One region of the Azospirillum sp. NS33 genome, then DNA from elsewhere that is predicted to be linked to it. Evidence: riboswitches for the same ligand, from Rfam matches in the RefSeq annotation. Region 1 holds a riboswitch; each other region holds the start of a gene.

Region 1 (2,194 bases):
GCTGCTGGGTGCCGCCGTCGCCGCCCTGGAGCCGGGCGCCGTCTGGGCGCAGGCGGCGGCCTGGCTGCGCCACTGGCAGGGCGATCTGCACCGCGCCCTGGTTGCCGCGCTGCGCGCCGTCCGCGACGAGGGGATGGTGGCCGCGGGCGGGCTGGCCGCCGCGTCCTTCGCCTACGGCGTGGTCCACGCCGCCGGGCCGGGCCACGGCAAGGCGGTGATCGCCGCCTATGTCCTGGCCGACGGGCGGCGGCTGCGGCGCGGCCTGGCGCTGGCCTGGGCGGCGTCGCTGGCGCAGGCCGCCACCGCGGTGGTCGTGGTCGGCATGGTGGTCTTCGTCCTGGGCGCCGCGGGACGCGAGGCGCGGCCGGTGGCGGAGATCCTGGAACGGCTCGGCTACGGCCTCACCGCGGCGCTCGGCGCGGCGATGGTCTGGTCGGCCCTGCGGCGCCCGCGCCACGGCGCCCTCGGCCACGTCTGCGGCCACAGCCACCATGATCACGACCATCACCACGACCATTCCGGTGGCCCGGGCTGCGGTCACGCCGTGGCGCCGCCGGCCGGGGCCGGACAGGGGTGGCGGCGTGCCGCGGCGGTGGTGGTTTCGGTGGGGGTGCGCCCGTGCAGCGGCGCCCTGGTGGTCCTGGCCTTCGCCCAGGCCATCGGGTTCTTCGCCGCCGGTGTGGCGGCGACCCTGGCCATGGCGGTGGGGACGGCGATCACCGTGTCGGCGCTGGCGGTGCTGGCGGTCGGCTCGCGCCGCCTCGCCCTGGCCGCCACGGCCGGCGACGCGCGCTGGGTCGGGCGCGTCGAAACGGGCATGACGCTGCTGGCGGGGACCGCCCTGCTGGCGATCGGCGCCCTCCTGCTGGCCGCGTCGCTGACGGCCCAGCCCGCGCCCTTCCGCTGACCACGGCGTTTGTGGTTTTGACGGCGCGACAATCTGTCGTATGCTGCCGGCCGTGAGGGTTTCCCGCAAGGGAACCAGAGGGAATCCGGTGCGGCAGGACCGCGGCGCGTCGACGCGCCGTCCCTGTCAATGCCGGGGCTGCCCCCGCAACTGTAAGCGGCGAGTCCGAGGCCATCCATGCCACTGGGAAACCGGGAAGGCGGGCCGCGGGCGCCCGAGCCGCGAGCCAGGAAACCTGCCCTCACCGGCCGTGGCCCGTCGGCGCCGCGACCGTTTCCGCCTGGACGCCGGGGTGAGCGTTGTGGGCTGTGGCTCGACGCGCCCCTTCGTGCGCCGGGCCGCCGCCGGTTCCCCTTTTGCGTCTCCCGCACCGGTCCCGCCGCCTTGCCGGCGGGCCACCGCATCGTCTTGGGAGATCGACCCGTGACCCGCCTGTTCCTTGCCGTTTCCGCCGCCGCCGCCGTCCTGGCCGGTGGCAGCGCCGCGCACGCGCATTTCCAGCTCATCTACACGCCCGACGTCCACCTGGCCCGGCCCGGCGACGTGCCGCTCAAGCTCATCTTCTGGCACCCCTTCGAGAACGGCCACGTCATGGACATGGGTGTGCCGGACTCCTTCGTCCTGGTCCACAAGGGCGAACGGACCGACCTGATGGACCGCCTCAAGCCGATCACCTTCACGGGCGCCGGGAACGCCGCCAAGGCCTACGACGCCACGGTGCCGGTCAAGCTGAACGGTGACTACGTGCTGGCGCTGGTCCCCGCGCCCTACTACGAGCCGAGCGAGGACATCTACATCCAGCAGATCACCAAGTCGTTCCTCAACAAGGGCGGGATTCCCACGGACTGGCAGGAGCCGGTGGGGCTGGCCACCGAGATCGTGCCGATGATCAAGCCGACCAACGTCATCGCCGGGTCGACCTTCACCGGGCGGGTGCTCGCCGACGGCAAGCCGGTGGCCGGCGCCGAGATCGAGATCGAATACATGGCGGCCGAGCCCGACATGGCGACCAACGCGCCGACCGCGCCGAAGGCCGCGCCGATGCCCGGCGGCGCGGTGGTCGTCGTCACCGGCGCGGACGGCGTGTTCACCTTCGGCATCCCCAGGGCCGGCTTCTGGGGCTTCGCCGCGCTGGGCGTCGGCCCGGCGACGGAACACGCCGGCAAGGAGCTGTCCCAGGACGCCGTCCTGTGGGTGCGCGCCTTCGACCTGAACTGAGCCCCCGGACGGAGCACGGCCATGCACATCGTGGACGGAGCGCTGTCGGCGCAGGTGGTGATCGGCGGC
Region 2 (2,194 bases), on a different contig from region 1:
CCTGGCGATGCCGCCGCTCTACCGCATCAGCGCCGGCACCAAGTCCCTCTACGCCCGCGACGACGCCCACAAGGAGGAGCTGATGGGGCGTGAGTTCAAGGGCCGCAAGACCGAGATCAGCCGGTTCAAGGGCCTCGGCGAGATGATGCCGGCCCAGCTGCGGGAAACCACCATGGACCCGACCCGGCGCACCCTGCTGCGGGTCGTCGTGCCCAACGCCGCCGACCCGCTGGAGGAGGACGAGGCCGCGATGACCCGCGGCCTCGTGGAGAGCCTGATGGGGCGGCGTCCGGAGCTGCGCTTCCGCTACATCCAGGAGCACGCCAGGTTCGTGCAGGCCGACGACATCGACGTGTAGGGACGCGCGGGGCGCGACCGCCGCCTCACCGCAGGTGGTCGAGCAACGGATCGTCCTCGGCCGGGCCCCGCCACCGGTCGAACCAGACGACGTCGCGCAACGGCGTGCGCTCCTGCCAGCCGGCGCTTTCCAGCTCCGGCCGGTCGTGGAAATGGGAGACGCGGCCGACGCAGAGATAGGCGATCGGCCGGATCGCCGGCGGGATGCCCAGGGCCTCGCGCAGGTCGTCGGGGCGCAGGATGCTGACCCAGCCCACCCCGATGTTCTCGGCCCGCGCCGCCAGCCAGAGGTTCTGCACCGCGCACACCGCGCTGTAGAGGTCCATCTCCGGCTGGTGGGTGCGGCCCAGGACCACGGCGCCCCGGCGGTCGCGGTCGCAGGTGACGCAGATCCCCACCGGCGCCTCGACGATGCCCTGCAGCTTCAGGGCGCGGTAGCGCCGCTGCCGCTCCCCCTCGAAGAGGTCGGCGGCCTCGCCGTTGGCGCGATCGAAGGCGTCCTTCACCCGGGCCCGCACCGCCGGGTCGCGCACCACGATGAAGTCCCAGGGCTGCATGAACCCGACCGACGGGGCGTGGTGGGCGGCGGCGAGGATGCGGGCCAGCGCGTCGTCGGGGATGGGATCGGGCTGGAACTGGCCGCGGACGTCGCGGCGGCGGTGGATGCATTTGTAGACGGCGTCGCGCTCGGCCGCTGAGAACGCGTCGTCCGGCACCTCGTCGTCGGACCGGGTGCCGGTGGTGGAGCGGGCGTCCATGGTGTCCCCTTCCTGGAGGCAAAAGGGGCCGCCGCCTGTCCGGGGCGGGGCCCTGATGCGTCCAGGCCGGTCTTCTGACTGAGGATCGTCCCGTCCGGACGCCTTCCCGGCCGCTGGCCAGTGGCGCGTGTCCGGACGGTCCCCATCACAGCGTTGGGCACGTGGCGGATTCCCACCGCCTTCCCGATTCTCCCGCAAGCCGCGGGCACCTGGCGCGGCGCCATGGTGGCACGGGACGCCCGGCGGCGCCAGAGGCCGCCGCGACCGCTCACGCGGTGCGCCGGTATTCCACGGCGTGGCCCCGCTTGTCGAAGTCGGCGCGCAGCCACCGGCCGTCCGCGGCGTACCAGATGGTTCCATCCAGGAAGTTGTCGACGGCGTAGGCGGTGGCGGCGATCCGGCGGCCGTCCAGGGTGACCGGGTCGCGGCCGCGGCGGCGCACCGACTGCGTCACCACCGTGCCCTTCACCGGGTCGATCACCCGCGGGCTGTCGAGCACGCCCGGGTTCCAGAAGCTGGCCGGCATCACGCCGGCCGCGACCGGCCGGCCGTTCAGCAGGACGCCGTCCGCGGTGTTGCGGGCCTCGACCCGATAGGCGTCGCCGTTCTCCTCGCCGCTGCTGCGGTAGCGCACCCAGCGCCCACCCACCCAGCGCTCCTCGGTCTCCTGGGAGAAGCGGTAGGCGGTGATGAACGCCACCTTCACCCGGATCCGGGTGGAGCCCAGCGCATCGAAGCCGTCGGCGGTGGGGACGAACCGCAGCGTGTGGTGGCCGGCCTCGTCGCCGTTGACGCGGATGGCGAAGCGGAGCGGTCCGGCGGGCGGCATCGTCCCGCCCTGGGCCCACCCCCGTCCGAGGCCGCCGGCCAGGATGGTGGCGCCGGTCGCCCCGGCGAGCAGCGCCCGACGGTCCAGCGTCAGCATGGCCCTCTCCCTCGTGGCGGTTGGATCGACCCTCAACAGCGGGGCCGCCGGTTCGTCCCATCATCACGCGTCGCGCGGGCTGGGCCTTGCCGTGCGGCCGGCCCGGCACCATGCTTGCGGCGACGGCCACGCCAACCGAGGGGGACACGCCATG
Region 3 (2,194 bases), on a different contig from region 1:
CAACCCGAGATCGCGGGTGCGCCGCCGCCGCCCGGCCAGCGCCACCAGAACGCCGGCCGCAACCACCGGCAGGGACAGCGCGCCGATGTCGAAGGCGATGATCTGGGCCGTCATGGTCGAGCCGATGTTGGCGCCGAGGACGACGCCGACCGCCTGCGCCGTCGTCATGAACCCGGCGGAGATGAACCCCACCAGCAGCACTGTGGTGACGGAGGACGAGTTGAGCACCGCCGTCACCCCCGCGCCGGTGAGCAGCGCGGCGAAGCGGTTCGCCGTCAGGCGCCCCAGCAGGTCGCGCAGGCTGTCGCCGGCGACCGTCTTGAGGGCCCGCGTCATCAGGTCCAACCCGAGGACGAAGAGGGCGAGGCCGCCCAGCAGCCCGGACCACACGTCGTACGCCATCGCTCGCCTTCCCCGGTTGCCGCGATCCTGGTTGCCGCAGGGGCAGCCCCAAACAGGTTGCCCGCACTTGCCCCGCCCAGGGGCGGGTTCGGCAAACCTGCAAAACCATGGAGTCCGCAGGTGTCACCGGGCCGGGCCCGTGGCCCGATCCGGTGAAACCGGCTTAGCACGGACCGCCCCCGCCCTCCATCGGTGCTGCGGCAGGACCACCCTTGGCAAGACCGGCCTTCGTGCGCTAAAGCTCGGTCCGACGGTTTCCGCGAGAGCGGATGAAAAGGGAACGCGGTGAGCCCCTCGACGGGGCGACTCCGCGGCTGTGCCCGCAACTGTAAGCGCAGAGCGCCCCGCCACGACGCCACTGGGAAACTGGGAAGGCGGCGGGGAGCGACGACGCGCAAGCCAGGAGACCTGCCGTCGAAGAGCGTCACGCGACCGTCGGACGGGAGGTTCCGATGGGACGGGAATCTCCGCGCCGAGCGGACCGTTGTGCGGTGGCGCCACCCGGGAGGGTGGCCGTCGGCCCTGTCCCGGCCCTGCCAAACCGTGCCAGGATTCCTGTTTCATGACGCATCGTGCCGCTTCCTCCGCCTGCCGGCCGCTCCGCTTCGCCGGGGTGAGCGCCCTCGCGCTGCTCGCCACGGCGCCGGCCGCCGCCCAGCAGGCGGCGCCGTCCGCCGCCACCGTCGTCGTTCCCACCCTGGTGGTCAGCGCCACCCGTCTGGCCACCGATCCGGACAAGGTGGGCAGTTCCGTCACCGTCATTCCCGGCAGCGCCTTCGACGCCGGTGGCAAGCCGGAGCTGTTCGACGCCCTGCAGGGCGTCCCGGGGGTCAGCCTGTCGCGCAACGGCGGCATCGGCAGCACCGCCACCGTGCGGCTGCGCGGCGCCGAATCGGCGCAGACCCAGGTGCTGATCGACGGCGTGCTGGTGAACGATCCGGCCAACGCCAACGGCGAGTTCGACTTCGACGCCATCGCCGTGACCGGCATCGAGCGGGTCGAGGTGCTGCGCGGCCCGCAGAGCGCGCTCTACGGCAACGACGCCATGGGCGGCGTCATCAGCGTCGTCACCACCGACGGCCGCGGGCCGCTTTCGGTCAGTGGGCTGGCCGAGCTGGGCAGCTACAACACGTGGCGCCTGTCGGCCGGCGCGCAGGGTGGCGGTGAGCGGTTCGGCTTCGCCGTGAACGCCACCACCCTGGGCACCGACGGCTTCTCCAGCTACCCCGCCGGCGACGAGGCGGACGGCGCCCGCGACCGGGCGGTCACCGGGCGCTTCCGGGCCGATCTCACGGACATCTGGTCGGTCGAGGCCGCTGCCGGCGTGTTCGACCTGCGCGGCGACTATGACGACGTCAGCGCCGACCGGCCCAACGTGAAGGACAAGACCCTGCGCTACGGCAAGGTCGACAACACGGTGTTCCTGCTGGACGGCCGGCTGGAGAACGTCGTCACCGTGTCGGGCAGCGCCACCGACCGCACCTTCGACGAGCCCAGCGGCTACACGCCCCACAGCGACTACAGCGGCCGGCGCTGGACCGTGGAGTACCGTGGCAACTACCGCTTCGACGGCGGCGACGTGATGACCGTCGGCGCCCTCCACGAGGAGGAGAGTGCGCGCATCGTCAGCGAAAGCGCCGGGCTGCGAATCGTCGGCGTCGACGACACCATCGCCACCGACGCCGTCTACGGCCAGTACCTGTTCGAGCTGTGGGACGCCCTGGCCCTGACGGTGGGGGTGCGGCACGACCGCAACGAGGAGTTCGGCGCCAAGACCACCGTGCGCACGGCC

Evidence for each region. A riboswitch is a leader RNA that binds a small molecule or an ion and turns the genes downstream of it on or off. The one in region 1 is predicted to bind cobalamin.
Region 2: linked by a shared signal. The riboswitch ahead of bluB (5,6-dimethylbenzimidazole synthase) and the one ahead of AC6H2I_RS25650 (DUF4198 domain-containing protein) in region 1 are both predicted to bind cobalamin.
Region 3: linked by a shared signal. The riboswitch ahead of AC6H2I_RS03430 (TonB-dependent receptor plug domain-containing protein) and the one ahead of AC6H2I_RS25650 (DUF4198 domain-containing protein) in region 1 are both predicted to bind cobalamin.

The regions. Positions count from the first base shown of each region.
Region 1 is NZ_BAAKJB010000039.1:21,500-23,693, reverse strand. Features, by position in the region: gene AC6H2I_RS25655 (nickel/cobalt transporter) at 1-907, shown strand, start outside; cobalamin riboswitch at 947-1,164, shown strand; gene AC6H2I_RS25650 (DUF4198 domain-containing protein) at 1,331-2,125, shown strand; gene cbiM (cobalt transporter CbiM) at 2,147-2,194, shown strand, end outside.
Region 2 is NZ_BAAKJB010000010.1:135,121-137,314, reverse strand. Features, by position in the region: gene parE (DNA topoisomerase IV subunit B) at 1-358, shown strand, start outside; gene bluB (5,6-dimethylbenzimidazole synthase) at 384-1,115, opposite strand; cobalamin riboswitch at 1,177-1,328, opposite strand; gene AC6H2I_RS11465 (DUF6134 family protein) at 1,384-2,040, opposite strand; gene AC6H2I_RS11460 (hypothetical protein) at 2,192-2,194, shown strand, end outside.
Region 3 is NZ_BAAKJB010000002.1:176,470-178,663, forward strand. Features, by position in the region: gene AC6H2I_RS03425 (Na/Pi cotransporter family protein) at 1-402, opposite strand, end outside; cobalamin riboswitch at 637-832, shown strand; gene AC6H2I_RS03430 (TonB-dependent receptor plug domain-containing protein) at 965-2,194, shown strand, end outside.